3 regions of the Rhizobium sp. NLR10b genome follow, and region 1 is predicted to be linked to each of the others. Evidence: riboswitches for the same ligand, from Rfam matches in the RefSeq annotation. Region 1 holds a riboswitch; each other region holds the start of a gene.
What was found. Region 1 has a riboswitch for thiamine pyrophosphate ahead of thiC (phosphomethylpyrimidine synthase ThiC). Riboswitches for the same ligand answer to the same signal wherever they lie in the genome.
Positions count from the first base shown of each region.

Region 2: it holds a riboswitch for thiamine pyrophosphate, as region 1 does, so the genes downstream of both, thiM (hydroxyethylthiazole kinase) here and thiC (phosphomethylpyrimidine synthase ThiC) in region 1, are expected to answer to the same signal.
Region 3: it holds a riboswitch for thiamine pyrophosphate, as region 1 does, so the genes downstream of both, HJB91_RS31130 (HMP/thiamine-binding protein) here and thiC (phosphomethylpyrimidine synthase ThiC) in region 1, are expected to answer to the same signal.

Region 1 is NZ_JABDWV010000016.1:1,395-11,518, reverse strand. Features, by position in the region: gene HJB91_RS23935 (flavin reductase family protein) at 1-105, shown strand, start outside; gene HJB91_RS23930 (flavin-dependent monooxygenase) at 116-1,348, shown strand; gene tsdA (gamma-resorcylate decarboxylase) at 1,396-2,376, shown strand; gene HJB91_RS23920 (maleylacetate reductase) at 2,378-3,436, shown strand; gene HJB91_RS23915 (dioxygenase) at 3,456-4,304, shown strand; gene HJB91_RS23910 (YciI family protein) at 4,301-4,609, shown strand; gene HJB91_RS23905 (SPFH domain-containing protein) at 4,657-6,696, opposite strand; TPP riboswitch at 7,344-7,475, shown strand; gene thiC (phosphomethylpyrimidine synthase ThiC) at 7,570-9,402, shown strand; gene thiO (glycine oxidase ThiO) at 9,405-10,124, shown strand, end outside.
Region 2 is NZ_JABDWV010000001.1:430,718-440,841, forward strand. Features, by position in the region: gene thiE (thiamine phosphate synthase) at 1-452, opposite strand, end outside; gene thiM (hydroxyethylthiazole kinase) at 449-1,252, opposite strand; TPP riboswitch at 1,303-1,399, opposite strand; gene HJB91_RS02020 (DUF1349 domain-containing protein) at 1,528-2,112, opposite strand; gene HJB91_RS02025 (ABC transporter substrate-binding protein) at 2,341-3,867, shown strand; gene HJB91_RS02030 (ABC transporter permease) at 3,951-4,892, shown strand; gene HJB91_RS02035 (ABC transporter permease) at 4,892-5,761, shown strand; gene HJB91_RS02040 (RidA family protein) at 5,810-6,322, shown strand; gene HJB91_RS02045 (aminotransferase class V-fold PLP-dependent enzyme) at 6,460-7,656, shown strand; gene HJB91_RS02050 (ABC transporter ATP-binding protein) at 7,691-9,538, shown strand; gene HJB91_RS02055 (bifunctional allantoicase/(S)-ureidoglycine aminohydrolase) at 9,603-10,124, shown strand, end outside.
Region 3 is NZ_JABDWV010000006.1:15,155-25,278, forward strand. Features, by position in the region: gene fdhF (formate dehydrogenase subunit alpha) at 1-1,794, opposite strand, end outside; gene HJB91_RS10930 (NADH-quinone oxidoreductase subunit NuoF) at 1,861-3,417, opposite strand; gene HJB91_RS10935 (formate dehydrogenase subunit gamma) at 3,414-3,893, opposite strand; gene HJB91_RS10940 (LysR family transcriptional regulator) at 4,028-4,921, opposite strand; gene HJB91_RS10945 (helix-turn-helix transcriptional regulator) at 5,000-5,338, opposite strand; gene HJB91_RS10950 (SDR family NAD(P)-dependent oxidoreductase) at 5,442-6,212, opposite strand; gene soxR (redox-sensitive transcriptional activator SoxR) at 6,336-6,806, opposite strand; TPP riboswitch at 7,142-7,254, shown strand; partial or broken gene HJB91_RS31130 (HMP/thiamine-binding protein) at 7,245-7,361, shown strand; gene HJB91_RS10960 (ABC transporter permease) at 7,415-8,221, shown strand; gene HJB91_RS10965 (ABC transporter ATP-binding protein) at 8,218-9,030, shown strand; gene HJB91_RS10970 (ABC transporter substrate-binding protein) at 9,100-10,110, shown strand.

The sequences.
Region 1 (10,124 bases):
GGGCAGGTGGTGGATACACGCCTTTCCCAAGACACGATCCCGCTGATGTACGAAAACTCGAAATATTGCGCACCACAGCACGCGCTTCCCACATCCCAGAACTGAAGGTCGTTCCATGAACAATACAGCTGCCCTGTTTCCCGCCGCAACGCGGGTCGAGAACGCATGTCTTGCAGATCGCATCGCCTCGGTGCTGGACGAAATCCGTGCCGGCGCCCGCGACACCGAAAAATCCGGTCGCGTGCCGGCGCGCAATATCGATCTGCTGCGCTCCGCCGGCTATTTCGATATCGTCAAGCCCGCCCGTTTCGGCGGCAACGAAGGATCGTTTGCCGAGCTTGTCGATGCAAATATCGTACTGTCGGCGGCCTGTGCCTCCACCGGCTGGGTCGCCGGCCTCCTTTCCGCACATCAATGGCTCCTCGCCATGTTCGAGGAAAGGGTCCAGCAGGACGTGTGGGGCAGCAATCCGGATGCGCTGCTCTGCGGTTCCTACGCGCCGGTCCGAATGGCTGAACGCGTCGAGGGCGGTTTCCGTATATCCGGCGATTGGGCCTTTGCGAGCGGATGCGAAAATGCCCAGTGGGCCCTCTGTGCGGCGATCATTCCACCAAACGGCGAGGAGGAGCGTCCTATGCCGGCGTTCCTTCTGGTTCCCGCCAGCGATTATACCATTGCCGAGACCTGGGATGTGGTCGGCCTTGCGGGTACCGGCTCAAAAAGCCTGATCCTCAAGGATGTCTTCGTTCCACAATATCGCATACTGAGCTTTCCGGACGCGACCTCAGGCAGAACGCCGGGCGGGCGCTTCTATAAGGGTGTCGGCCTTTTCAACATGCCGCTCCTTATGGGAATTCCGTTCTGCCTCGGCAGCGCGGCCGTCGGTGCGGCGAAGGGCGCATTGGATAGCTATATCGACCACATCGGCACCAGGGTGACACGGGGTGCGGTTGCCGGCGGCAACAACAAGATCGCCGAATTTCCGACGATCCAGCTCCGCGTGGCGGAAGCCTCCGCATCCGTGGATGCTGCCCGCGAAATCATTCTGCGCGATATTGCCAGGGCGCAGCAACTGGCCCAGGCCCGCGCGGATGGCACCGGCGAGATCACCGAGGAAGATCGGATTCTTGCCCGCCGCAGCCAGTCTTTTGCGGTCAGCCTGGCGCTTCGGGCCGTCGAAGCACTCAATGCATCGACCGGCGGCCTCGGCCTCCAGATGTCCAATCCCGTGCAGCGGGCATGGCGCGATGCAAATGCCGTCGGGCGCCACATTTCCATGAACTGGGATGCCGTCGGAACCATGGTCGGCCAGCAACTGCTCGGTCTTCCGCCCAAGGGACAATTCTGATCCGCCATCCTCATTATTTCGATTGAAGACAGGAAAGAGAGCATATCGTGCAAGGCAAGATCGCGCTTGAAGAACATTTCGCCATTCCCGAGACGCTGCAGGATTCGGCCGGATTCGTGCCGGGCGACTACTGGACGGAACTGTCCGCCCGTCTTCTGGATATCCAGGACAAGCGTCTGCGGCTGATGGATGCTCACGGCATCGAGAAAATGATCCTGTCGCTGAACGCACCAGCCGTGCAAGCGATCCCGGACAAGGCCAAGGCCCTGGAGATTTCCCGACGCGCCAACGACTTTCTGGCCGAGCAATGCGCTAAAAACCCGAACCGTTTCCTGGGATTTGCAGCTTTGCCGCTGCAGGATCCGGATGCCGCTGCGCAGGAATTGCAGCGCTGCGTGACGACGATGGGTTTCGTCGGCGCATTGGTCAACGGCTTCTCGCAGGAAGGCGACGGAACAACGCCGCTCTACTACGATCTGCCGCAATACCGTCCGTTCTGGGCCGAAGTCGAAAAACTCAACATTCCTTTCTATCTGCACCCGCGCAACCCGCTGCCGCAGGACAGCCGGATCTATGCCGGCCATTCCTGGCTGATGGGTCCGACATGGGCGTTCGCGCAGGAGACCGCTGTGCATGCGCTGCGCCTGATGGGATCCGGCCTGTTTGACGAGCACCCGGCTTTGCGGATCATCGTCGGTCATATGGGCGAGGGACTGCCGTACATGATGTGGCGCATCGACCACCGGAATGCGTGGGTCAGGGTGGAAAAGAACTATCCGGCCAAACGCCGGATTGCCGATTATTTCAACGAGAATTTCTACATTACGACGTCGGGGAATTTCCGCACGCAATCGCTGATCGATGCTATGCTGGAAATCGGCGCGGACAGAATTCTGTTTTCGACAGACTGGCCATTCGAAAACGTCGACCACGCTGCAAACTGGTTCGACAGCGCCACCATCTCCGAAGCCGACCGTCTGAAAATCGGTCGCACCAATGCAGTTTCACTGTTCAAGCTCGATCGATAACATGGTCGCACCTTTCAGATACACGGTCAGCGCAGCCCAGGTCATCTTCGGGAGCGGCTCGGTGAGTCGCCTCGCCGAGGCGATTACAGGGCAGGGCGGCAAGCGCGCCCTGATCCTTTCGACCCCGCACCAGAAAGCCGACGCTCAGCGCATCGCTGCTTCCCTCGGCCCGCTTGCGGCGGGACTATTCGACGGTGCTGTCATGCACACGCCGGTCGATGTGACCGAGCGCGCGATCGCGGCATACGAGAAGGCCGGTGCCGATTGCGTGGTCGCGATCGGCGGTGGATCGACGATCGGTCTCGGCAAGGCCATCGCCTATCGCAACGACGCACCACAGATCGTGGTGGCGACGACCTATGCTGGATCGGAGGTTACACCGATCCTCGGCCAGACGGAGAACGGACAGAAGACCACGGTCCGCGGCCCCGGCATCCTGCCTGAGGTGGTGATCTACGATCCTGAATTGACATTGGGATTGCCGGTCAACATCAGCGTCAGCAGCGGGCTCAATGCCATGGCGCATGCGGTCGAAGGGCTCTATGCGCAGGATCGCAATCCCATTTCGTCGATGATGGCGGTCGAGGGCTTGCGCGCGCTGAAGCAGGCTTTGCCGCAAATCGTCAATGCCCCGAGGGACATCGAACCCCGAAGCGAAGCGCTTTACGGCTCCTGGCTGTGCGGCACGGTGCTCGGAGCCGTTGGAATGGCCCTGCATCACAAGCTTTGCCATACGCTGGGCGGCAGCTTCGATCTGCCGCATGCAGAAACCCATGCGGTCATTCTGCCCCATTCCGCTGCCTACAACGCCGCAGCCGCAACGGATGCGCTCAAGCCCGCTGCCGATCTTTTCGGCGGCTCGCTGGGCAGCGGTCTTTATGATTTTGCCGCTTCGATCGGTGCCCCGATGGCGCTGCGGGATCTGGGTATGAAGGAAGCCGATCTGGATCATGCGGCAGAACTTGCCGCTGGGAATCCCTACTGGAACCCGCGCCCGATCGAAGGAAAAGTGATCCGGGCTTTGCTGCAGAGCGCCTGGGAGGGCGCACGGCCGCGTTAACGCATTAGGAGGAGGCCAGGTGCCTGAATATTTCAGCGAAGAGAGATCCGCGGAAGCCGTCAATTCGCGGATGGGGCCGGACATCAATCCACGTCTGGCCGAAGTCATGGCGTCGCTTGTCAAGCATTTGCATGCCTTTGCCAAGGATATAAGCCTGACCCAGGAGGAATGGGAGCTGGCCATAGGCTTCCTGACCCGCACCGGTCATCGCTGTCATGACCAGCGACAGGAATTCATCCTGCTCAGCGATACGCTGGGTTTCTCGATGCTGGTGGATGCGATCAACAACCGGCGTCCGCCGGGCGCCACGGAAAATACCGTGTTTGGACCGTTTCACATCGAAGGGGCGCCCGTCCGCCAGATGGGCGAAAACATCTCGCTCGACGGCAAGGGTGAGACTTGCCTCTTCATCGGGCGAGTGCTGGATCTCGATGGTCATCCGATCGAGGGAGCCCGGATCGACGTATGGTCGGATAATGCCGATGGCTTCTACGACGTCCAGCAGCCGGATATCCAGCCGAAATGGAACAACCGGGGCATTTTCATCACCGGTGCAGATGGCGCCTATAGCTTCGTCGGCATCAAGCCGGTCTCCTATCCGATCCCGGATGACGGTCCGGTCGGCCAGATGCTGGCCTCGCTCGGTCGCCATCCCTACCGTCCCGCCCATACCCATTACCTGATCACGGCTCCAGGTTATCAGAAGCTCGTAACCCACACTTTTGTCGGCAACGATCCCTATCTGGAATCCGATACGGTGTTTGGTGTCAAAAACAGCCTGGTCGCGCCTTTCGAGCGTATCGATCGTCCGACGGTCTGGCGCTCCGATTTCGATTTCGTGCTGACGCCGATCTGGAATAAACAATGATCGTTGTCCGCTATGCCGTATGCGACCCCGGCAAGGCGGCCGAACGTTCCCGATTGATCGAGGAACACAAGGCCTATCTGCGCGGCGCGACGATCCGCATCATGCTTTCCGGCCCGTCTGCACCGCCGGCCGAGGGCAGGGCTTCTACCGCCGTCGTAATTGCGGAAGTCGAAACGCTGGCCGAGTTCGAGGCGTTCAGCGCGGGAGATCCCTTCGTTGGCTCCGGCGTCTACACGAGCGTCGATCTATTCGAATGGCGGCCCACTTTCGGAATTCTGCGCGAGAGTTTCCGACCGGCGTTTTAGGCAGGAAGAAAAATGGGCCGGCATGACCGGCCCATCCACAATCAATGTTATTCGGCCGGCGCTGGCACCACAGCCGGGGCACCCTGTCGTCCAAGCCGATCGGCGACCAGCATCGACAGCATCATTTCCACCAGGCCGTTGGCGCCGCCCTTGTCGCCGCCGGCACCGGCGACCTGGATCTGCGGCACGAGCGGCAGCTTGCCGTTTTCGATCGCTTCGGCAAAGCGCATCAGCACCTGCGAGTGGAGCTGATAGTCCGGACCGCCGAAGGCCGCGACCTTCTTCTCGGTCGCCTCGGCTTCCGCCAGACCGACGGCGCGTACCTTCTGGGCATCGGCAAGGCCGGTCGCCTTGATACGCTCGGCATCTGCAAGTGCGATCGCCTTGATCCGGTCGGCTTCGCCGAGGCCGGCCAGGCGCACCTTCTCGGCCTCTGCCTTGGCGGTGACCTGAATGGTTTCGGCCTGCTGGCGGGTGCGGGCGAGCTGCGCCTTGCCTTCGTTCTCGCTGATCTCGATGGTGAGCGCCGACGTCGTGATCTTGGCCTGCTGTTCGGCCAGTGCTTCTTTCTCGCGCAATGTGCGCTCCTGGATCGCCGCCGCTTCCTGCAACTTATAAGTCTCGACCTTCTCGACGGCGATCTGGCGTTCGCGCAGCTGGATGAGGATCTGCTCGATGCTGTTCTGGCCATTACTGGCGCGAGGCGTACCGATCAGCACCTCCTGCAGCTCGAGGCTATACGACGAAAACTTCTCCCGCATTTCGTCACCGGATCTGCGCTGGATTTCGCTGCGTTCCTGCAGCAGTTCGATCAAGGTCTTGGTCTGAGCGATATTCTTGAAGTAGGCCGAGACCATCGGATCGAGTGTCTGTTCGACCAGCCGTTTGATGTCCCCGAAACGCTGCACGACGAGCGGCGCCTTCATATAGTCGATATGCACGACGACCGAGAGTGGCAGCACCGGTTCGAACGCATCCCTGGTGATCAGCGACACTTCTGAAAGGTTTTCGTCCAGCCGGTGCTCGCCGAACTGTTCCTTCGTCCATTTGAGCACGAAGTTTGTGGTCGGCACGATGATGATATTGCCGGCATAGGTGTTGAACGCATATTTGCCCGGCAGAAGCGGCGTCGACCAGACACCGCGTGCGCCCGTCTCGACCAGTTCGCCGTGGCGATAAGACTGACCTGAAATATCCGCGCTTCGCCGGCCGGTATAGGAGACGACGACACCCACCGTGCCGACGTCGATGATCGTCTTTTCCACCAGTTCGACGGTCGCGAAGATGCGGTTGAGGAAATAGCTGCCGTCGGCAAGCACCTGCAATTGCCGGCCGCGATAACCGCCGGCATTGAGAAACTTCTCCGGATCCTGGAAATTATTGTGGAAGTTCGGATCCTTCGGGTTGTTGGCAACGGTCGGCGCGATGATCTCGCCATCCGGCAGCGCCGGACCGTCATGGATGGTGACGATCCCGATCAGGTCCTCGGCGTCGTGGATGAGGACGGGCTCGAAGCCATTCCGCTCAGTGATCAAAGTGGACATGTCGGAAAACAGTCTTTGTTCCGACGCGTTCAGGTTGACTGCATAAGTTGATTGCGCGGTCAACACGATGAACTGCGCGAGATTGATGGCATATGTGCCTTCGCGCAGGATCTTGCGTTGCGGCCCCTTCTGGCCGCCCTTGGTGAGAAAGCTGCGCACATCCTGAAAATCATCGGCATCGATATTCGAGGCCAGCGTCTGGGTCGGCGGCAACGGCTCGCCGTCACGGGCGAAGACATAGCCGATCTGGCCCTGCGGAATGGTCACGAGGTTGGCGCGATGCATCGAATACTGGAACGGCATGAAGAAATGCAGACCGCCGCGCACGACATCCGGCTGAAAGCCGGCCTCGCCATAGAGCGCGATGAAGCCATTGTCGACGGAGCCGCGAAAGCTCCACAGCTTTTCGAGGATGCCGAGCCTGTCGTTGGGGATATAGCGGATTACTCCGCTCCACCGGAACAGCATGGCCAGTATGATGAGGGTGACAGCGATTTCGATCGCCTTCCATCCCATCGGGCTAAGGTATTGGAGGGTTTCCATCTTTTCTCTCGCATAGGCGCACGGGTTCGTCCACCCGATGACCGCCCGGTTGGCGTTGGTTGATATGACGGGGAAATGGCGCGCCTTTTTGCGCGACGCGCTAAGAACCTGTCGAACGCTTAAGGCTGCTGATTGTCAGGGAGAATGACCGCGAGTCCCGCTGGGGGACGGCGCGTCGTGAGTGGTCTCACATCGGTGTTGCCTTGCTAGACATAACGATAGAGGAAGTAAGGACAACAGCTATCGGTGTAAAGATGTTCAATGCTGAAATCGGATAAGTACTTCCAGTGATTTTGCTATTTCGAACATTCAATTCAGCTGAATAAATATTGCCGCTTGACTTACATACCGGGCCGTTGAGCCGGGGTCTGGAAAATTGCGTTGGCAGGCCCTCTGCAAGGTCAGGCACGCTCGCTATCCACGTCTTGTCTGCTGTTGGTGTGGCGCATTTCTTGTACAGTCGGGTCGATACACCGATCCCCGCTTATCTAAGCCGCAAGTTTCCGAGATCGGCTGACGGTAGTCCTTTGGCGAGAGCCGTAGCTCGCGTGAGGACGCGGAATGATGTCTGCCGCGGACTCAAAGCCGGCGGATGAGAACGCGTGAGGGTCGGCTTGACATCAGGGCCACTCCGGTCTTTGATGCCGAGCATTCACCAGGGGTGTCCCGGCAAGGGGCTGAGATTCTGCTGAACAATACGGCTTTGCCTGTTGTGGCGCAGTGACCCGTTGAACCTGATCCAGTTCATACTGGCGTAGGGACGGTGCGGACGCTGCGGCTGTCGGGCGGATTTCGCTTTGTTGCTTGAGGCGTCTTTTCATCATTCCAACTCTGGAACTGGGTCTCCAAACGTCAAACCTTGGAGCCTCACCCATGAATATTGTTGCACCCAAGCTTACTCCGGTCGTCACCACCGGCCCGCTTCCGGGCTCGACCAAGATCGCCAAGCCCGGAACGCTCTATCCGGATCTGCGCGTGCCGATGCGCGAAATCAGCCTTCACCCGACCTCGGGCGAACCGCCGGTAACGGTCTATGACTCCTCCGGCCCCTATACCGACCCGACACATACGGTCTCGATCGACGCCGGGCTCCCGCGTTTGCGCGAGAGCTGGATCAGGGCGCGGGGCGACGTCGAAGCCTATGAAGGCCGTGTGGTGAAGCCTGAAGACAATGGTTTTGCCACAGGCGAACGGCTGACGCCGGAATTCCCCCTTCGCAGCACGCCGCTGAAGGCAAAGGCCGGCCGCGCCGTCACCCAGCTCGCCTATGCGCGTGCCGGCATCGTCACGCCGGAAATGGAGTTCATCGCCATCCGCGAAAACCTTGGCCGGCAGGCCACGAAGGAGGCGCTCGCTCGCGACGGCGAGAGCTTTGGCGCTGACGTTCCCGATTTCGTGACGGCCGAATTCGTGCGGCAGGAAGTGGCAGCCGGCCGGGCGATCATTCCAGCCAACATCAACCATCCGGAGGCCGAACCGATGATCATCGGCCGGAATTTCCTGGTGAAGATCAACGCCAATATCGGCAACTCGGCCGTTACCTCGTCGATGGCGGAAGAGGTGGAGAAGATGGTCTGGGCAATCCGCTGGGGTGCCGACACGGTCATGGACCTTTCCACCGGCCGCAACATTCACAACATCCGGGAATGGATCATCCGCAATTCGCCGGTTCCGATCGGAACGGTGCCGCTCTACCAGGCGCTGGAAAAGGTGAACGGCATAGCCGAGGATCTCACGTGGGAAGTCTATCGCGATACGCTGATTGAACAGGCCGAGCAGGGGGTCGATTATTTCACCATTCATGCGGGCGTGCGGCTTGCCTATATCCCGCTCACCGTCAATCGTGTCACCGGCATCGTCTCACGCGGCGGTTCGATCATGGCCAAGTGGTGTCTGCATCACCACAAGGAGAGCTTCCTCTATGAGCATTTCGAGGAAATCTGCGACATCTGCCGCGCCTATGACGTATCCTTCTCGCTTGGAGATGGTCTTCGCCCCGGCTCGATCGCCGATGCCAACGACGCCGCGCAATTTGCCGAGCTCGAAACCCTCGGCGAACTGACCAAGATCGCCTGGGCCAGGGATTGCCAGGTGATGATCGAAGGCCCCGGCCACGTGCCGATGCACAAGATCAAGGAGAATATGGACAAGCAGCTCAAGGTCTGCGGCGAGGCTCCCTTCTATACGCTCGGACCGCTGACGACCGATATCGCCCCCGGCTACGATCACATCACCTCCGGCATCGGAGCCGCAATGATCGGCTGGTTCGGAACGGCGATGCTCTGCTACGTCACGCCGAAGGAGCATCTGGGCCTGCCCGACCGCAGCGACGTCAAGACCGGTGTCATCACCTACAAGATTGCCGCGCATGCCGCCGACCTTGCCAAGGGCCATCCGGCCGCCCGCATCCGTGACGATGCACTGTCGCGGGCGCGCTTCGAATTTCGCTGGGAAGACCAGTTCAACCTCTCGCTCGACCCGGATACGGCGCGTTCCTTCCATGACGAGACCCTGCCGAAAGAGGCGCACAAGGTAGCGCATTTCTGTTCGATGTGCGGCCCGAAATTCTGTTCCATGCGCATTTCCCACGACATTCGCGCCGAAGCTCAGAAAGAAGGACTGGAAGCGATGGCTGCCAGGTATCGTGATGGCGGCGATCTCTACATGCCGGTCGCCGAGGCCGCGAAAACGCCTGCCGGAGAATGACGATGCATATTCTCGTCAAGGGGGCCGGCGTTGCCGGCCTCACCGTTGCCTGGCAGCTCTATCGACATGGTTTCCGGGTCAGCGTCGCTGATCAAGCCGACCGGATCGGTGCAGGCGCTTCCGGCTTTGCCGGCGGCATGCTGGCCCCATGGTGCGAAAGGGAAAGCGCGGAGGAGCCGGTCCTGGCGCTCGGCCGTCTTGCCGCCGATTGGTGGGAGGCAGCACTACCCGGCCATATCAATCGTCGGGGAACGCTTGTCGTGGCGGCCGGGCGCGATGCCGGCGAACTCGACCGCTTTTGTCGCCGGACAAGCGGATGGGAATGGCTGGACGAGCAGGCGATCGCGGCTCTTGAACCGGATCTCGCCGGCCGCTTCCGCAGGGCATTGTTCTTTCCGCAGGAAGCGCATCTCGATCCACGGCAGGCACTCGCGGGGCTGGCCGCCGGACTTGAAGAAGCCCGCATGCGTCTCACATTCGGCACCACGGGCGATGCTGACCTTGCCCATTACGATCGGGTGATCGACTGCACCGGGGCTGCTCAGATCGGCCTTCTGCCCGGCCTGCGCGGCGTTCGCGGAGAGATGCTCTGCGTCGAAACGAACGAAGTGACTCTCTCTCGCCCCGTTCGCCTGCTGCATCCGCGCTATCCGATCTATATCGTGCCGCGCGAAAGAAATCGTTTCATGATCGGGGCGACGATGATCGAAAGTGACGATACC
Region 2 (10,124 bases), on a different contig from region 1:
GCCAGACCGTCAAAGCCGATCGGCTGCTTGTGGTCGGCCTTGGTCGGCGTCGCAAAGACCGGTCCGACGCCGGCATAATCGACGAGACCAGGATCGACGGCGCTAGCAAGCGGCGCGGTCTCGACCGAGAGGCCGAGGATCATCCCGGGGCCGATCATCGTCCGTGCCGTGCGCGCGTCCATGTCCTCCTGGCCGATATGCAGGCCGTCGGCACTTATGGCGATCGCCGCCTCGACATCGTCGTTGACGATGAGCAGGGCGCCGGTTCCCGCAAGCGCTTGTTTCAAGGCTCGGCCGGTCTCGATCATTCTGGTCGTGCCCGCATGTTTGTCGCGCAGTTGCACCATCGTGGCGCCGCCGGCAACGGCAAGGCGCGCGGTCTCGACCATGCCGATCCCGGCGCAGAGTTCGGGGTCGAGGACGAGATAGAGCGAAAGGTCGAAAACCTTCATACGGCCGAAATCCTTGCCCGGGCATCGAGCGTTTCGGCGTCCAGGGCTGACAGCGCATCGAGGAAACGCCAAGCGAAGGAGCCGGGGCCGGCCGCCCCGAGGGCGGCATCCTCGCCCGCGACGGAGAAGGTCGCAAGGGCCGCAACTGTCGCCCCGAACGTATCCTCAGGGGCGGTCGCGGCAAAGGCGCCGATCAGGCAGGTGAGCGAGCAGCCGAGTGCGGTGACCTGCGGCATCAGGACCGATCCGCCTTTGATGCGCACGGCTCTTTCACCATCGGTGACGAAATCGGCCGCACCGGTGACGGCGACCACCGCCCGCTGCCGCTCGGCGAGCCGCCGCGCCGAGCCTTCCGCCTGCTCGACCGGGTCGCGGCTGTCGACGCCCTGGCCGCGGCTCTCTCCGCCGGCAAGGGCGATGATCTCGGAAGCATTGCCGCGGATGATCGTCGGCTTCAGCGCCAGGAGATCGGCGACCGCTCCGCGGCGGAAGGCCGTCGCGTAATGCGCGACCGGATCGAGGACCCATGGTTTGCCGGCTGCGTTGGCGGCCCTCGCCGCCGTCTGCATGCCTTCGATCCATTGCGTCGAAAGCGTGCCGATGTTGATGGTCAATGCATTCGCGATGCCGGCGAATTCGCCGGCTTCTTCAGCGGCGTGCACCATGGCGGGCGAGGCGCCCGACGCAAGCAGAACATTGGCCGCGATGTTCATGGCGACATAATTGGTGATGCACTGGACGAGCGGCGGCTTTTCGCGCATCGCCTTCAGCATGGCTCCCGACGTGATCTTGTTTTGCATGGCGCCCCTTTCAGGCGGGGGCGGGCACGGGGCAATTCGTGCGGGCGAAACCGCGACCCCGAGCGACTCCCTCCGCCGGCATTATCCGGTTCAGGTTCGAAGGGTGCTTCTCAGCCCGTCTGTCGACGGGCGCCCCTGTCTCTCATCGCGCTCTTTTTCGCAGAGAACGGGGCGGATGTCATCTCGAAAATGAGGGTTCGGTACTCTCCTTGCGGCTGCGCTTTAGGCGTGAACGTTGCTGCTCAGGAATGCAATCCCGATCGCATCCTATCCGGCTAACTCAAATCGTGAAGATCCGTCGAAATCGCCGGCCCGATCGAAAACTCCGAAAACCGCACCCTCAACCCGCTGCGCTCCGGCGTGCAGGCCGCCGGCCCGACTTCATAGCGGTCGGCAGCCGGGAAGGGCGCTAGCCGCAGCAGCGGCCAGCGGCTGCCGTCGCGGGAGGCCTGGATGCGCATGGCGCCGCCTGCGACGGTGACGCGGATGTGGAAATCTTCGAGTTCCTTGAAGGGCTGGGACACCGACCAGTCGGATCTGCCGTCGGTGACGACGGCGCTGAGGAAGGCTTCGCCGTCGGTGAATTCGACGCCTGACTTCACCCAGCGTGTTTCGTCGAGGCGCACCATCAGGCCGGCCTGATCGTAGAGGGTGCGGAATTCGCCCTGGATGCGGATCTCGGCGGTGAAGCTGTCACCGGTGGGAAAAGCGAGGAAATGGCCGTTGTCGCGGGTGAAGCCGTAATAGGTTTCGCACCAAAAATCGGTTTTCTCGTCGGTCGTCAGGGTGAGGCTGGTTTCGTCTGCGCGCCAGCTGGCCGGCTCGTTCAGCCACTTTCCTTTGTTGAAATCGATGCTCATCCCGTTCTCCCGTTCTGTTGAAGCCTGACCGCAGGCGACCACCTGACTTTGGCATATCATGCCGCTTTCATGCAGCGCAGACAGCCGCAGATGAAGATGGTGCTTTTTCGGCGTCGCGCTATCCGCGGCTGCATAATCCGTCGCCCGCGCTTGACAGGATCGATCCAGTTCTTATTCTGTTACAAAAAGATGAATTGCATAATAATGGAACTAAACGGGAGCCATCACATGAAAACACTGGTCGCATTCCTGCTCGGTACCGCGCTCGTCGCCCTGCCGTCCGCCCTGCTTGCCCAGGAAAAGGGCGGCGTCATCAATGTCGCGACGATCGGCGAGCCGCCGACGCTCGATCCGATGTCGTCGACGGCTGATCTTGTCGGCATCGTCACCCAGCATATTTTCGAAACGCTCTACACCTTCGACAAGAGTTGGAACGTCACGCCGCTGCTGGCCGAAAGCCTGCCGGAGATCAGCGCCGACGGCAAAACCTATACGATCAAGCTGAGGACCGGCATCAAGTTCCACGACAATACAGACATGACGTCCGAGGATGTTGTCGCCTCGCTTGGCCGCTGGACGAAGATCGCCTCGCGCGGCAAGCAGGTGGCGGGCTTCATCGGCAAGATCGCCGCGACCGATCCTTCGACCGTCACCATCACCCTGAAGCAGCCCTATGCGCCGCTGACCTCGTTGCTCGCCTTCAACAATTCGGCGGCGATCATCATCCCTTCCGAAAAGCAGGACGAACCGATGAAGGAATTCATTGGCACCGGCCCCTATATGCTGAAGGAGCGCAAGGCCGACCAATATATCCAGCTCGTCCGCTTCGACGGCTATAAGTCACGCGAGGGCGACGGCAATGGTTACGGCGGCGCCCGCCATCAATATCTCGATGAAATCCGCTTCGTGCCGGTGCCGGATCCGAACACCCGCGTCGAGGCCGCCATTTCGGGCCAATATGATTATGTCGACTCGATCGCGGTCGAATCCTACGACAAGCTGAAGGCGTCGACTGCCTCGCAGCCGGTCATGCTGAAGCCCTTCGGTTATCCGGTCTTCGTCTTCAATACGAAGGAAGGTGTGGCTGCCAATGTCGAGGTCCGCAAGGCGATCCGCCAAGCGCTCAGCATGGAAGACATGCTGGCGGCAGCCTTCGGCAGCAAGGATTTTTATGCGCTCGACGGCGCCATCTACCCCAAGACCTTTGCCTGGTCGACGGATGCCGGCGTCGAGGGCGCCTATAATGTCGCCGATCCGGAAGGGGCGGCGGCTGCCGCCAAGAAAGCGGGTTACAACGGCGAGCCGATCCGCATCCTGACCAGCCGTCAATACGAGTTCCATTACAAGATGGCGCAGGTCGCCGCCGAATATCTGAAGCTTGCCGGCTTCACCGTCGATATGCAGGTGGTGGACTGGGCGACGCTGACGCAGCGCCGCACCGATCCGAAGCTCTGGGATATCTATATCACCCACAGCCCCTTCCTGCCGGAGCCGGCCCTCATCGGCTCGCTCTCGACCAGTTCGCCGGGCTGGTGGGACACGCCAGCCCGCAAGGCCGCCGTCGATGCCTTCACCTCCGAGGTCGACCCGAAGAAGCGCGTGGCGCTCTGGGCCGATGTTCAGAAGGCGGTTTATACCGACGCGCCCTTCATGAAGATCGGCGATTTCAACGCCGTCTCGGCGAAGTCGGTCAAGCTCGAAGGAGTCGATCCGGCTCCCTGGCCGTATTTCTGGAACGCTTCGATCAAGAAGTGAGCATCACCGCCGGCACCGGTCCTTCGGGACCGGTACCGGTCATCTTTTCTGCCGCATCTGCAAGGGCTTGAAGGCCGGCATTCATGATCCGCTACATCCTCCAGCGCCTGTTCGGCATGATCGTCGTGATGTTTCTCGTCGTCACGATCGTCTTCGTCATCGTGCGTGTGACGCCGGGAGATCCGGCCGCCGTTATGCTCGGGCCGGATGCGACGCCGCAGGATATTGCCGATCTCCGAACCCGGCTCGGCCTCGATCAATCGCTCGGGTTGCAATATGTCTATTATATCGGCCAGTTGCTGAAGGGTGATCTCGGCCAGTCGATCTTCCTGAACATGCCCGTCACATCGGCCCTCATCGACCGGGCCGAGCCGACCTTCTTCCTGACGCTGTTTTCGCTTGCCATTGCCAGCGCCATCGCCCTGCCGATCGGCATCTATGCCGCCTATCGGCGCGGTTCCTTCATTGACCAGGCGGCAACGACGCTCGCCATGTTCGCCGCCAGCATTCCGAGCTTCTGGCTCGGGCTCATTCTCATGCAGTTCTTCGCCGTGCGGTTCAATCTCTTCCCGGTCTCGGGATATGGCGGCCCGGGCTCGACCTTCATCGACCGGATGTATCACCTGACCCTGCCGGCCTTTGCGCTTGGCATCGTCTCCTCGGCGTTGATCCTGCGCTTCACCCGCGCCTCGATGCTCGATGTGCTCGGCGACGATTATATCCGCACGGCCCGCGCCAAGGGCTTGATCGAGCGCAAGGTCATCCTCAAGCACGCGTTGAGGAATGCGCTGATCCCGATCCTGACGGTGCTCGGCCTGACGGCGGCGGTGCTGATTTCGGGCGCTGTTGTCACCGAAACAGTCTTCGGCCTGCCGGGTGTCGGCAATCTCGTCGTTTCGGCGGTGTTGCGCCGCGATTATCCCGTCATCCAAGGGGCGCTGCTCGTCATCGCCGCGCTCTATGTGCTGATCAATTTTGCGATCGACATGCTCTACCTGCTGGTCGATCCGAGGGTGCGCTACTGATGGCCGATATCGCAATCAAACCAGCCGAAAGCGAAGGCGGCAAATTCGTCCGCCGCCTGATGAAGCGCAGGACGGTGGCCTTCGGCCTGCTGATCCTGGCGATCTTCGTGCTGCTGGCGGCCTTCGCGCCTGTAGTCGCGCCCTATTCGCCGTCGAAGCTTTCCATCGTCAACCGACTGAAGCCGCCGAGCGGCACCTTCTTCTTCGGCACTGACGAGTTCGGTCGCGACGTCTTCTCGCGCACGATCTTCGCGGGCCGCCTGTCGCTGTTCGTCGGGGCTGCGGTCGTCGCGCTTTCGGCCGCAATTGGCGTCACGCTCGGCCTGCTCGCCGGCTTCTTCCAGAAGCTCGATACGCCGATAGCCCGGCTGATCGACGCGATGATGGCTTTCCCCGATATTCTGCTGGCGATCGCGCTGGTCGCCGCCCTCGGCCCGTCATTGACGACCGTCATCATCGCGTTGTCGATCGTCTATGCGCCGCGCCTTGCCCGCATCGTGCGAGCCTCGACGCTCGTTATTCGCGAGCTGCCCTATGTCGAGGCGGCGAGGGCGCTCGGGATTTCGACCTTCCACATCATGACGCGGCATGTGCTGCGCAATCTGCTGTCGCCGATCCTGGTGCAGGGCACATTCCTCTTCGCCAGCGCCATGCTTGCCGAGGCCGGCCTGTCCTTTCTCGGCCTCGGCGTCAGCCCCGAGATCCCAACCTGGGGAACGATGATCGCCGCCGGCCGGCAATATATCGGCCAGGCCGACTGGATGACGCTTTTCCCCGGCGTCGCGATCGTTCTCTCGGTGCTGTCGCTGCAGATGGTCGGCGACGGCCTGAGGGACATGCTCGACCCGAGACTTCGCAAGGACCTTTGATCCGTCGACCAGCGGTCGGCCAATCCAAATTCGCCAATCGAAATTCGCATGACAGGAGTTCGCGTGAATCAGTTCCCCGCCGCAGCCGGCAAGGTCGAGAATTCGCCTTACCAACGGTTAGCCGCTCTTGGCATAACGCTGCCGCCGCCGCCACCGCCGATTGCCAATTTCGTGACGCATGTGGTGGAAGGCAGCATGCTCTATCTATCCGGCCAGGGGCCGCGCGAAGCCGATGGCTTCCTGCATGCCGGCAAGGTCGGCGGCGGCGTCGGTGTCGACGAGGCGTATCGGCATGCGCGGCTGACCGGCATCAACCTGCTTGCCGTCATGCATGAGGCGCTCGGCGATCTCTCGCGCGTCAGGCGGGTGGTCAAGCTGCTCGGCATGGTCAACGCCGTACCCGAGTTCGAGGACCATCCGAGCGTCATCAACGGCTGTTCCGACCTGTTGATCGCGGTCTTCGGAGCGGCAGGCGAACATGCCCGCTCGGCCGTCGGCTTCGGCTCGCTGCCCGGCAATATCACCGTCGAGATCGAGGCGATCGTCGCTTTGCATGGATGACGAGGTGTGTTTTCATGTTTGGAGTGGTCTTCGGATGACCTTTTCCTATCTTAACCCGCGTCCGTTCTCCGGCTGTTCGACACTGCCGGACGACCGCCCCATGTTTCGCCCTTCGCCCCAGACTTCCGGAGATCTTCATGCCCGATGATATCAGACCTTCGCTCGGCCTTCGTCCCGTCATCAATGTGTCCGGCACGATGACCAGCCTTGGCGCTTCGATCGTCGTTCCCGAGGCGATCGCGGCGATGGCGTCCATCCTGCCGCACTTCGCCGAGATCAACGACCTGCAGCGCAAGGCAAGCGGCGTCATCGCCCGGCTGACCGGCGGCGAGGCGGGCTTCGTCACCGCCTCCTGCTCGGCCGGTATTTCGCTTACCGTCGCCGGTGCGATCACCGGCAACAATCTGCTGGCTATCGAGAGGCTGCCGGATGCCGTGTCTGAGAAGAACGAAGTGCTGGTGCAGATGGGCCATGTGGTCAGCTACGGTGCGCCCGTCGACCAGGCAATCCGGCTTGCCGGCGGCAAGGTCGTGCTTGTGGGACAGGCGACTTCGACCCATCGCTTCCATATGGAAAACGCCATCACCGACAAAACCGCAGCCGCCGTCTATGTCGTTTCCCACCACGTCGTCGATTACGGCCTCTTGAACCTCAAGGAATTCGTCGAGATCGCCCATGCCAAGGGGGTGCCCGTTATCGTCGATGCGGCATCGGAATATGACCTCAAGATTTTCCTGGAGCAGGGGGCTGATATCGCGCTTTATTCCGGCCACAAGTTTCTCGGCGGCCCGACCTCCGGCATCGTTGCCGGCAGGAAGGATTTGGTGCGCCATGCCTTCCTGCAGAATATGGGCATCGGCCGCGGCATGAAGGTAGGCAAGGAGAGCATTTTCGGCGTCATGGCGGCGCTGGAAGCCTGGGAAAGGCGCGACCATGCCGGCATCCGCGAACGCGAGACCGGCTATCTCAATCTCTGGAAGAAGACCCTCCAGGGTCGTCCCGGCGTCACCGCGCTGATCGAGCCCGACCCCACCAACAATCCGCTCGACCGTCTGCGTCTCATCGTCGATCCCGAACAGGCCCATATCACCGCCTGGGATCTGGCCGATGCGCTGGCGAGAGGCAACCCGCCGATCATCGTGCGCGACCACGAGGTGGAGCACCGCTATTTCTATCTCGACCCCTGCAACCTGCATCCGGGCCAGGAGGTGATCGTCGCAAACCGTCTTGCTGAGGAGCTCGACAAGGCGCGCGCCTCCAACGAGATCATCGCAACCCCGATCGAAAACCGCAGCCGGCACCGCTTCGACGGATTGCTGCGCTGGCCGGATTGACCCGCCGTTCTCATCCGCCGCAAGAGGAGCCGAAATGGCCAACGCCCAAGCCCAGCCGATCGAGACATTGAGCCCCGTTCTTTCCGTCGACAGGCTGACCACCTCCTTCCTCGTGGACGGCGCCTGGAAACCGGTCGTGCGCGATGTCTCCTTCACCGTCGCGCCCGGTGAAACCGTGGCGATCGTCGGCGAATCCGGCTCGGGCAAGAGCGTGACGTCGCTGTCGATCATGCGGCTGTTGCAGCCGGAAACGAGCCGCACCGAAGGCTGCGTCGTGCTCGGCGGCCGCGACCTGCTGGCGCTGCCGGAACACGCGATGCGGCAGGTGCGCGGCAATGAGGTGGCGATGATCTTCCAGGAGCCGATGACCTCGCTCAATCCGCTTTTCACCATCGGCGATCAGATCTCCGAAGCGCTGCTTTGCCATTCCGATTTGAGCCGGGCCGATGCCAGGGCCGAAACGATCAGGCTCTTGGAGAAGGTCCGCATCCCCTCGGCCGCCTCGCGCTTCGACGAATATCCGCACCGTTTTTCCGGCGGCATGCGCCAGCGGGTGATGATCGCCATGGCGCTCGCCAGCCGGCCGAAACTGCTGATCGCCGACGAGCCGACGACAGCGCTCGACGTGACGATCCAGGGGCAGATCCTCGATCTCATCAAGATGCTGCAGGCGGAGGAGGGGACCTCCGTTCTCTTCATCACGCATGACATGGGCGTTGTCGCCGAGATCGCCGACAGAACGGTGGTGATGTATCGCGGCGAGCAGGTCGAAAGCGGCGTCACCGCCGATATCTTCCACCGCGGCAGACATCCCTATACGAAGGCGCTGCTGTCCGCCGTGCCGGTGCTCGGCTCGATGCAGGGTCGGCAGAGGCCGCTGCGTTTTCCCGTGGTCAATACCGCAACGGGCGAATCCGACGTTCCCGCCGAGGCAGCCGATACGGTGGCAGTGACGCCCGTCCTGCAGGTGAAGAACCTCACCAAGCGCTACGATATCCACTCCGGCCTCTTCGGCCGGCTGACGAGCCGCGTGCACGCGGTCGAAAACGTCTCTTTCGATCTCCATGCCGGCGAGACGCTGTCGCTCGTCGGCGAATCCGGCTGCGGCAAATCGACGACAGGGCGGGCCATCATGCGCCTGATCGAGCCGCAGGCCGGTTCGGTGCTCGTCGAGGGGAGGGAGGTGCTCGGCCTCGACAGGAGGGCACTGCGCGAAATGCGCAAATCCGTGCAGATGATCTTCCAGGATCCCTTCGCCAGCCTCAATCCGCGCATGACGGTGGGTGCTGCGATCGCCGAGCCCTATCTCGAGCACGGCATGGGCACGGCGAAACAGTCCAAGGACGTCGTTGCCGATCTGCTGGTCAAGGTCGGCCTTTCCGCGGAGATGGCCGGGCGTTATCCGCATGAATTTTCCGGCGGACAGCGCCAGCGCATCTGCATTGCCCGGGCGCTTGCCCTGCAGCCGAAGGTCATCATTGCCGACGAAAGCGTTTCGGCGCTCGACGTCTCGATCAAGGCGCAGGTCATCAACCTGATGCTCGACCTGCAGCAGAGCCTCAACCTCGCCTTTCTGTTCATATCGCATGATATGGCGGTGGTCGAGCGCGTCAGCCACCGCGTGGCGGTGATGTATCTCGGCGAGATCGTCGAGGTCGGCCCGCGCGCCGCCATATTCGAAAATCCGCAGCACCCCTATACGAAGAAGCTCATCGCCGCCGTGCCGGTGCCCGATCCCGACCGTCGCCACGAAAAGCGCCTGGTGGCGAATGACGAGATCAAAAGCCCGATGCGACCGGTCGACTATGCCCCCCCGAAAGCTTTCTATCGCGAGGTCGGGCCCGGCCACCTGGTGATGGCGGATCGCTCGTCCGGCTTGTGAGTTGCCTAACGGATCGGCGGCGCATAAAGCAGGTGCAGAGACAAATGCTTGGAAAGCCGCACCGATGAACAAGACGGATTATTTTTCGACGCTCGGCGGATTGCCGCCGCAGAGCCAGCTGCTCTCGGGCCGGGCCGTTTTTACCACGGCTTACGCGGTCATCCCCCGCGGCGTCATGAGCGATATTGTCACGAGCCTGCTCCCGCATTGGACGGGGACGCGCGCATGGGTTCTCTCCCGGCCGCTGTCGGGCTTCTCGGAGACCTTCTCGCAATATGTGATGGAAGTTCAGCCGGGCGGCGGTAGCGACCGCCCGGAGCCCGACAAGCGGGCTGAAGCGGTGCTGTTCGTCGTCGAAGGCGACATGACGGTTGAGCTCGAGGGCGTCAGCCATGCGCTGCGCGCCGGTTCCTTTGTTTACATTCCAGCGGGTTCGGCCTGGCGTCTGAAGAATGACGGCTCAGCCGCAGCAATCTTCCACTGGGTCAGAAAGGCCTTTCAGGAGGTCGAGGGGCTGGAACCGCCGCCGGCGATCGTCACCCATGAGGACGACCATCCGATCCGGGCCATGCCCGACACCGACGGG
Region 3 (10,124 bases), on a different contig from region 1:
GAAAGAGCCCATGTCGCAGGAGCCCTGCACATTGTTCTGGCCGCGCAGCGGATTTACGCCCACGCCCGGGCGGCCGATATTGCCGGTCGCCATCGCCAGGTTGGCGATCGCAATCACCGTGGTCGAACCCTGGCTGTGTTCGGTGACACCGAGGCCGTAATAGATCGCACCATTGCCGCCCTTGGCATAGAGCCTTGCCGCACCGCGCAGGTCCGCCGCCGGAACGCCGGTGAAAGCCTCCGTCTGTTCGGGACTATGCTGCGGCTCAGCGACGAAAGCCGCCCAGTCCTCGAATTCCGACCAGTCGCAGCGCTCGCGGATGAATGCCTCGTCGTAGAGCCCTTCGGTGACGATCACATGTGCCAGCGCCGTCATCACTGCGACATTGGTGCCCGGCTTCAGCGGCAGGTGGTAGGAAGCCTCGACATGTGGCGACCGGACGATATCGGTGCGGCGCGGATCGATGACGATGAGCTTCGCCCCCTGGCGCAGCCGCTTCTTCAGCCGCGACCCGAACACCGGATGGCCGTCCGTCGGGTTGGCGCCGATGATGACGACGACATCGGATTGTTCGACACTGTCGAAATTCTGCGTGCCGGCCGAGGTCCCGAATGTCTGGCCGAGACCGTAGCCGGTCGGCGAGTGGCAGACGCGGGCGCAGGTATCGACATTGTTGTTGCCGAAACCGGCGCGGACCAGCTTCTGCACCAGATAGGTTTCCTCATTGGTGCAGCGCGAGGAGGTGATGCCGCCGATCGCGTCGCGGCCATACTGATATTGGATGCGGCGGAACTCCGACGCCACATGCGCGAAGGCCTCGTCCCAGCTCACCTCCCGCCAGGGATCGCTGACCTTTTCGCGGATCATCGGGTTGAGGATGCGGTCTTTGTGAGTGGAATAACCGTAGGCGAAGCGGCCCTTGACGCACGAATGCCCGCGATTGGCCTGTCCGTCCTTCCACGGCACCATCCGCACCAGTTCCTCGCCGCGCATCTCCGCCTTGAAGGAGCAGCCGACGCCGCAATAGGCGCAGGTGGTGACGGCCGAATGCTCCGGCTGGCCGATCTCTATCACCGATTTCTCCGTCAGCGTCGCCGTCGGACAGGCCTGGACGCAGGCGCCGCAGGAAACGCATTCGGAATCCATGAAATTCTCATGCATGCCGGGTGACACGCGGGAACCGAAACCGCGCCCCTCGATCGCCAGCGCGAAAGTGCCCTGCACTTCCTCGCAGGCGCGTACGCAGAGCGAACAGACGATGCATTTCGAGGGATCATAGGTGAAATAGGGATTGGACTCGTCCTTCGGCATCCATTTCAGATTGATGTCGCCGTTGCTGCGCGCCTTGACGTGATTGTCGCCCTCATAGCCGTAGCGCACGTCGCGCAGGCCGACAGCGCCGGCCATATCCTGCAACTGGCAATCGCCATTGGCAGCGCAGGTGAGACAGTCGAGCGGATGATCGGAAATATAAAGCTCCATCACGCCGCGGCGGATATCCTTCAATCGTCCCGTCTGCGTGTGCACCACCATGTTTGCCGCCACCGGCGTCGTGCAGGAGGCTGGCGTGCCGGCGCGGCCCTCGATCTCGACGAGACAGAGCCGGCAGGAGCCGAAGGCATCGACCATGTCAGTAGCGCAGAGCTTCGGCACCTCGATACCGGCTTCCATCGATGCGCGCATGATGGAGGTGCCCTCCGGCACGCTGATCTGCTGCCCATCAATGGTGAGCCTCACCATGGTTTCGGATTTCGAAGCGGGAGTGCCGTAGTCGATTTCATGGATGAGAGACATGGTCGGCCTCCTGTACGGAAATGGAATTGAGCAAGTCACGGCATGCGACTGTAGCTTGGAAGATCATCACTCAGCCGCCTCCACGACCGGCGCCGGCGCGAAATCTTCCGGGAAATGCGTCATGGCGCTCACCACGGGATAGGGCGTGAAACCGCCGAGCGCACAGAGCGACCCGAATTTCATGGTATTGCAGAGATCGCCAAGCAGCACCCGGTTCTTCTCCGGCTCGATGCCGCGCGCGATTTTGTCGACCGTCTCGACGCCGCGGGTCGAACCGATGCGGCAGGGCGTGCATTTGCCGCAGCTTTCGACGGCACAGAATTCCATGGCGAAACGCGCCTGCTTCAGCATATCGGCCGTGTCGTCGAAGACAACGACGCCGGCGTGGCCGATGAGCCCGTCCTTGGCGGCGAAGGTTTCGTAGTCGAAAGGCGTATCGAACAGAGCCCGCGGGAAATAGGCGCCCAATGGTCCGCCGACCTGCACGGCCTTGACCGGTCGGCCGGTCCTCGTGCCGCCGCCGATCCTGTCGACGATCTCGCCGAGCGAAAGACCGAAGGCGGTCTCATAGAGGCCGCCATATCTGACATTGCCGGCGATCTGCAGCGGAATGGTGCCGCGCGAGCGGCCCATACCGAAATCGCGGTAGAAGGCGGCCCCCTTCTCCAGGATGACAGGCACCGAGGCAAGTGAGATCACATTGTTGATGACGGTCGGACAGTCGAACAAGCCCTTATGCGCCGGCAGCGGCGGCTTGGCGCGCACGATGCCGCGCTTGCCTTCCAGACTGTTCAAGAGAGCCGTTTCCTCACCGCAGACATAGGCGCCGGCGCCGGTGCGCACCTCGATATCGAAGGCGCGACCCGAACCAAGCACTGACGGCCCGAGAATGCCGGCCTGCCGGGCAATGCCGATGGCCTCGCTCATCACGGCGATCGCATGCGGATATTCCGAACGGGTATAGACGAACCCCTTCGTGGCGCCGGTCGCAAGCCCTGCAATCGCCATGCCCTCGATCAGCACGAAGGGATCGCCCTCCATGATCATCCTGTCGGCGAAGGTGCCGCTATCACCTTCGTCGGCGTTGCAGACGATATATTTGCGTTCGCCGCTGGCATCGAGAACCGTCTTCCACTTGATGCCCGTGGGAAAACCGGCACCGCCGCGTCCGCGCAGGCCGGAATCCGTGACTTCCTTGACGATTTCGACAGGCGTCATCAAAACGGCGCGGCGAAGGCCGGCAAGGCCGCCATGCGCCTCATAATCGCCAAGCGAAAGCGGGTCGGTGATGCCACAGCGGGCGAAGGTCAGGCGGGTCTGTTCCTTCAGGAAGGGGAGGTCTTCAACCCCCCCGAGACAGAGCGGGTGGCCGCCGCCGTTCATCATTCCGGCGTCAAACAGAGCAGGCACATCCCTTGCCTTCACCGGCCCGTAGCCGATGCGCCTGCCGGCGGCCTCGACCTCGACCAGCGGTTCCAGCCAGAACATTCCGCGCGAGCCGTTGCGCACGATCTCTGCATCGAAGCCGCGGGCGGCGATCTCCTGGGCAATCGCCTTTGCCACCTTTTCGGCCCCGAGCGCCAGCGCAGCGGCATCGCGCGGAACATAGATCTTGACTGTCATCGACGTGCCTCCGCAACGAGTTCCGCCACCAGCTGATCGTCGAGCCGGCCATAAACCTCGCCGTCGAGCATCGCCGACGGGGCGCAGGCACAAAGGCCGAGACAGTAGACCGGCTCCAGCGTCACGGCGCCGTCGAGCGTCGTCTGATGAAAATCGATGCCCAGCAGCGCCTTGACGCGTTCAGCCAACGCATCGCCGCCCGTCGACTGACAGGCCTCGGCGCGACAGAGCTTCAGCACGTGGCGGCCGGCGGGATGGTCGCGATAATCGTGATAGAATGTCATCACCCCGTGCACTTCGGCGCGCGAGAGGTTCAATTCCTCCGCAATCACAGGCAGGGCTTCCTGCGGCACATAACCGAATTCTCGCTGAACCTCGTGCAGAATGGGAAGCAGCGGTCCCTCAAGGAAGCGCAGGTCGGCGACGATGGTCCGTGTACGCGCTGCGATATCGCCTCCGGCGATATGAATGGTCATCAGGCAGCCCTCCCGGCGGCTTGCTCGTTTCGGGATGGCAGGCCTCCCCAGCCGAGCGCCATCGTGCAGACAACATCTCAGGGAAGCCGATGACGATCAATAAAGCTATCTCGTGGAATGATAGGTTTTTTCTATCAAAGCTCCTCATCCCGCACGAGCACTCTCGCTTCGTGCAATAGGGCCGAAACGAGCGGGGTGAAGGGCTCGCGATAAGGCGCGACAAGACCGACCAGATGATGCGCCTCAGGCTCGACGATCGGAATCATCCGGATTTCCACGGGAAAACCAAAGGATTTCGCGACGTTGCGCGGCATGATGCTCGCCCAGCGACCGGTCCTGACATGCGAGAACAGCACGATCATCGAATTGGATTCGAGCGTCGGATGCACCGTGGCGCCGGCTTCCGTCAGATGCCGGTTGATGATGCGGCGGTTCTGCATGTCAGCTGTCAATAGACAAAGCCGAAGATCGCCGACTTCCCGCCAAGTCACGTTGTCGCGATCGGAAAGCGGGCTGCCTGCGGCCGTGATCAGATTGTAGCGCTCGGCATAGAGGGGCACGGTCGTAACGCGGCCAAGCGGTTCATTTTCTAGGTAGGTGATGCCGGCCTCGATTTCGAGATTTTCCAGCATGCTCAGCACCTGCAGCGAGTTCCGCGAGACGATCGAGAAGGTCACTCCGGGATGTCGTTCCTGAAAGGGCGTAGTGATGCGCGAAAGCATGGCGAGCGCGGTCGGAATGGCAGCGAGGCGGATGTGGCCGGAAAGACCACGGCGGGCGGCGCGCATTTCCTCGCGCATGGTGCGGGCGTCGCCGACGATGCGCCGCGCCCATTCAAGCACCCGCTGCCCCTCCGGCGTCAGCCCTTGAAAACGCGAGCCGCGCTGCACCAGCATGACACCAAGCTGGTCTTCAAGCTGCCGGATGGCGGCCGAAAGTGTCGGTTGCGAGATCCCGCACTCCTCGGCGGCGCGGCCGAAATGCTTTTCGTTGGCAAGGGCGATGAAAAATTCCAGCTTGTCGATCATCCGGTCTCCCGATCCGGCGCGAAATCATCCGGATCAGCCTATCTTCGACGCAGCAACCGTGCTCCGCAAGGGCGGGTGCTAATTGTTTTCTGCAGGAAAAAGATCGAACAGCGATTCGAGGAAGGCAAGCACGCTCGTATTGCCGATACGGTAATAGACGAGCCTGCCCTGACGGCGCGTATTGACAAGGCCTTCGAGCCTCAAACGCGCGAGCTGCTGCGAGACCATCGCCTGCTGAATGCCGAGGATATTTTCGATTTCACCCACCGTCCGCTCCTCGGTCGCGAGTATGCAAAGAATTAGAAGTCGGGTCTGGTGCGCCAGCGCCTTCAGCAGATCGCTCGCCTCACGAGCGTTTCCAGCGAGTTTGTGCAATTCCTGACCGGACATTCCCGGCTCGGGCTTGGGCAATGGCATTCGACATCTCGGAAGGGAAGCGAAAAGGCAGATCAGCCCAATAGCATATTCGCACACGCGAATTTGCCAAAAGTGATCAAATGTCAAAAAAGGTCTAACTAAATCAGCAGATAAGCTGGCCGCCATTGATCTCGAGGACCTGGCCGGTAATGTATCCGGAGAGGGAGGGTGCCGCCAGGAACAGATAGGCCGGAGCGCAATCCTCCGCTGTGCCCAGCCGCTGCAAGGGAATAGACTTTCTCGTCTGCTCCAGCTTTTCGCGGGAAGAATAGCGCTCATGGAAATCCGTCTCGATCGTTCCGGGCGAGACACAATTGACGCGGATGCCATCCGGCGCAAGCTCGCGGGCAAGCGCCTTGGAATAGGTTGAAATGAAGGCTTTCGAGGCGGAATAGATCGAAGAACCGGGGCTGCCGCCGGTCAGCGCGGAAATTGAAACGGTGTTGACGATGGCAGCGCCTTCCGCCGCCTTCAATGCCGGTAGCAACGCACGCGTCAGCGCCACCACCGACGTCTGGTTCAAACGCACGATCGCCTCATAATCTGCGTCGGTCAGTGTGGCAGCCGGAAAACGGCCGAGCATGGTGCCGGCGTTATTGACGAGCACATGCACCTTGTCGAAGAAGGCGAGCGCATTTTCGGCAAATTGCGCAGCGCCGCCAACGGCGGTGAAATCGGCGTGCAGCAACAGCGCCCGTCTTTCGGATTCAGCCGTCAGCAGAAAATCCGGCAGCTCGCGTCCCGGTTTGCGCCCGATATGGACGATCACCTTTGCGCCGCAGTCCAAGAACTGCCGGGCCACTTCGAGGCCGATGCCCCGCCCGGCGCCGGTCACGATGACATTGCGATTCTCGAATAGTCTCGGATGGAACACGAAGCCGTCCTCCTCGCGGACAATGCCGCCTGTTGCGCCATTCGCCCTTAACATATGAGCGCGCCGGCCGAAAGAAAGGCGGCATCATCTTTCCGCCAGAGGCTAGAGCTTTTCCCTGAAAGCTCATATGTCGATTTCGGTCTCCAGCAGCCGTGCGCCTGGCCCCTCCTCGCCGAGCCGATCGAAGGGATTGCGCAACGGACAGCTTTCGATCGACAGGCAGCCGCAGCCGATGCAGCCGGTCAGGCGGTCTCGCAGCAGGCTCAGCCGCCTGATTCGCGCGTCGAGTTCATCCTTCCAGCGCGCCGACAGCGTCTGCCAGTCGGCAACCGTCGGCGTGCGTCCCTGCGGCAGGGAGGCAAATGCCGTCTGGATTTCCGAAAGCGGTATGCCAACACGTTGCGCCACCTTGATGATGCCGAGCCGGCGAAGCACATCGCGTCCGTATCGCCGCTGATTGCCGCGCGTGCGGATACTCGAAATCAGCCCCTTGGCTTCGTAGAAATGCAGTGCCGAGACGGCAAGACCACTGCGTTGCGCCACTTCGCCGACTGTCAGAAGCCTGCCGAGCGGCGTCGCAGAAATCCTATTCATCGCCCATTGACCTCAATATTAGTTGAGGTTTTATAACCCCTGCTCCCCCGGCCGTAAAGCGCGAGGGCGCAGGAAGGAGCGACAGCGAGATCATCCGGTCGATACGAAGCTGAAATGATGGCATCGGCGCTTGTCCGCCCTGGTACCGATCGCCCCTGCCGATATAGCCGCCCGAGAGGCGAGCGCTCGGGTTCCGTTCCCGGCAGGTACGGAACCTCGGAAAACACCCGGACAGGACCTCGTCCGGGTGTTTTTTCATCTGCGCCCCGTCCCGGCCGGCCGGACGGGTTTGTAATTTTGCGGTTGCGGCAACAAAACCCCGATGATAGTTTTCGCCGAATGACAGGGGAGCTCTGTATCGCCGGGGCTGAGATGCGAGGCGCAAGCCTCCGGACCCTTCTAAGCTGATCTGGGTAATGCCAGCGGAGCGAGGTCCAAATGTGTTCCGGCGCGCAAGTGTCACTCTACCCGACGTCCGGCAATTCCGCCGGCATCCCTCTCGATGCCGTCAAGGCAACCGCCCCCAATCGCGGTAGGCTGCGCATCGAGACCGATGTCCTCGACAGGTTTGCGCTAACGGCCAGACGAAAGCCTGAAATCGAACGCCGATGACATCGCCACGACCATCGGATTCGCGCCTTGCGACGCTCTGTCTCGCCGTGTACCGGGCAATGCCCGCCTTGCTCGCAGGCTTTGCCTTTCTGGCGGCATGGGAACTCTATGTGGATCTTTCCGGCATCAAACCGTCCATTCTGCCGGCGCCTTCGCGTATTCTTATCCAGGGCTGGCTGAACCGAGAGGGGCTGATATCAAACACCTGGCCGACGCTCGGCGCGACACTCGGCGGCTTCGCCCTGTCGCTCGCCTTCGCCTTCGCCTCTTCGATCCTGATGGATTTCATGCCCTTCATGCGTCGGGCACTGCTGCCGATCTTCATCGCCAGCCAGACTCTGCCGCTGGTGGCGATCGCACCCCTCGTCGTTCTCTGGTTCGGTTTCGGCCTTTTGCCGAAGATATTGCTGGTGGCGCTCGTCACTTTCTTTCCGCTGCTCGTTGCCCTGCTTCAGGGTTATGAGGCGACCGATCGCGACATCGCCGAGCTCTTGAATTCGATGAAGGCGAGTCGCTGGCGCATTTTCCGCCTGGCGCGGCTTCCCTCGTCGCTGCCCTATTTCTTCGCCGGCCTTCGAATCTCGATCACCTATGCCGTCGTCGGCGCGATCTTTGCCGAATATGCCGGCGCTGCAAGCGGCCTCGGCATTTATATCCTCAACGCCAAGAACAATTTCCGTCCCGATCTCGTGCTCGCCGCCGTGATCGTCAGCGCTGTGTTGACGCTCTGCCTCTTCGCGCTGACGGTGGTTATCCAGCGTTTCGTCATGCCCTGGCAGCCATCCAAGGAACGGCGCCGATGACCGGTCAGATGCTTGAGCTGCGCAACATCTCGAAGTCCTTCGACGGCATGAAGGTCCTGGACGACATTTCGCTCGCGGTCGCAAACGGCGAGTTCGTCTCGATCGTTGGCCCATCCGGCTCGGGAAAATCGACCGTGCTGAGACTGCTGACTCAGGCGCTGCGGCCGGATTCCGGCAACATGCTTTTCAACGGTGCGGCGCTGGAACAGACGCCGCATTCCTTTGCCTTCATGCCGCAACGCGATGCGCTGATGCCCTGGCGCCGGATCATCGACAATGCCGTGCTCGGCCTGGAAGTGAGGGGCATGAATCGGCGGGCCGCCCGCGCCGCTGTCGCGCCCCTCTTCGAGCGGTTTGGCCTGGCCGGCTTCGAGCATCACTACCCCGCCTCTCTTTCCGGCGGCATGCGCCAGCGTGCTGCACTGCTGCGCACCGTCATCCAGAAGCAGGACATGCTGCTGCTCGACGAGCCCTTCGGCGCGCTCGATGCGCTGACTCGCATCCAGATCCAGGAGTGGCTGCAAGACATGTGGACCGAACATCGCTGGACGGCGCTGCTGATCACCCACGATGTTCGCGAGGCCGTTTTCCTCTCCGACCGGATCTACGTGCTGTCTGCCCGCCCGGCCCGCGTCATCCGCGAATTCCGCGTTTCCCTGCCCCGCCCGAGAAGCATCGCTGATCTCGGTTCGCCCGCGGCCCAGGCAATCGAGACTGAAATCCTGCAAACCCTGCTTCATCCGCAAGAACAGGATGATTTCAGGCCGGTCGGCCTGCAATCTGAATCCTGTTCCAATTTAAAGAGTTAGAGCACGATGTCGTCCGAAAACCGCTCACACTTTTCGGGATCCTGCTCTAATAGACCTGAGGAGGTCACCATGCTGCTTCTCACCCGTCGACAGACGATCCTCGCCGCTATCGCAACAAGCCTCGCCGGCCGCGCCGCCTTCGCTCAATCGGCGCCCGCAAAGGTTCGTATCGCGCTCGACTGGACGCCCAACACCAACCACATCGGCATCTATGTCGCCAAGGCGAAAGGCTTCTACACGGCCGCCGGCCTCGATGTTGAGATTCTGCCCTTTACCGACACCAGCGCCGGCACGCTGGTGTCGAACGGGGTCGCCGACTTCGGCATCAGCAGCGAGATCGAGGCTCTCACGCAGCGCGCTGGCGGCGGTGACGTGAAGATGGTCTACGGCGTCGTCCAGACGGAAACCGCACGCCTGATCTTCAAGGGCGGGCGCGACGACATCAAGAGTCCCAGAGATCTCGACGGCAAGACCTATGGCGGCTTCGGCGGCACCTGGGAAAGCGCGCTGGTCTCAGCGATGATCCGCAATGACGGCGGCAAGGGCGACGTCAAGACCGTCACCCTTGGCACCTCCGCCTATGAGGCGCTGGACAATGGCTCGATTGACTTCACGCTGGAGATCTACACCTGGGAAGGCATCGCCGCCGAGCTGGAGAAGCGGAAGATCAGCCGCTTCCACTATTCCGATTACGGCATTCCCGACGAGCAGACGACGGTCATCGTTTCCAGCGACGCCTATCTCTCGGCCAGTCGAGAACACGCCCGCGCCTTCATCCAGGCCACACGTCAAGGCTATGTCTACTCCATCGACCATCCCGACGAAGCCTGCGAACTGCTGATATCGGGAAGCAACGGCGCACTGATGAACACGGAACTGGTAAAGGCTTCCCAGAAGGCATTGATCGAAGGCCATTTCCTGAGATCCGAGGCCGGCGTGATCGGCACCCTTGACCCGGCAAAGGCCGATGCCATCGGCGGCTTCCTGCTTGAGAACGGCATCCTGGTTGATGCGAATGGCGTCGTGCTCAGGGAGAAGCCGGACTTTTCCACCTATTACACCAACGAACTCCTCGGCTGATCCCGACCCGCCCT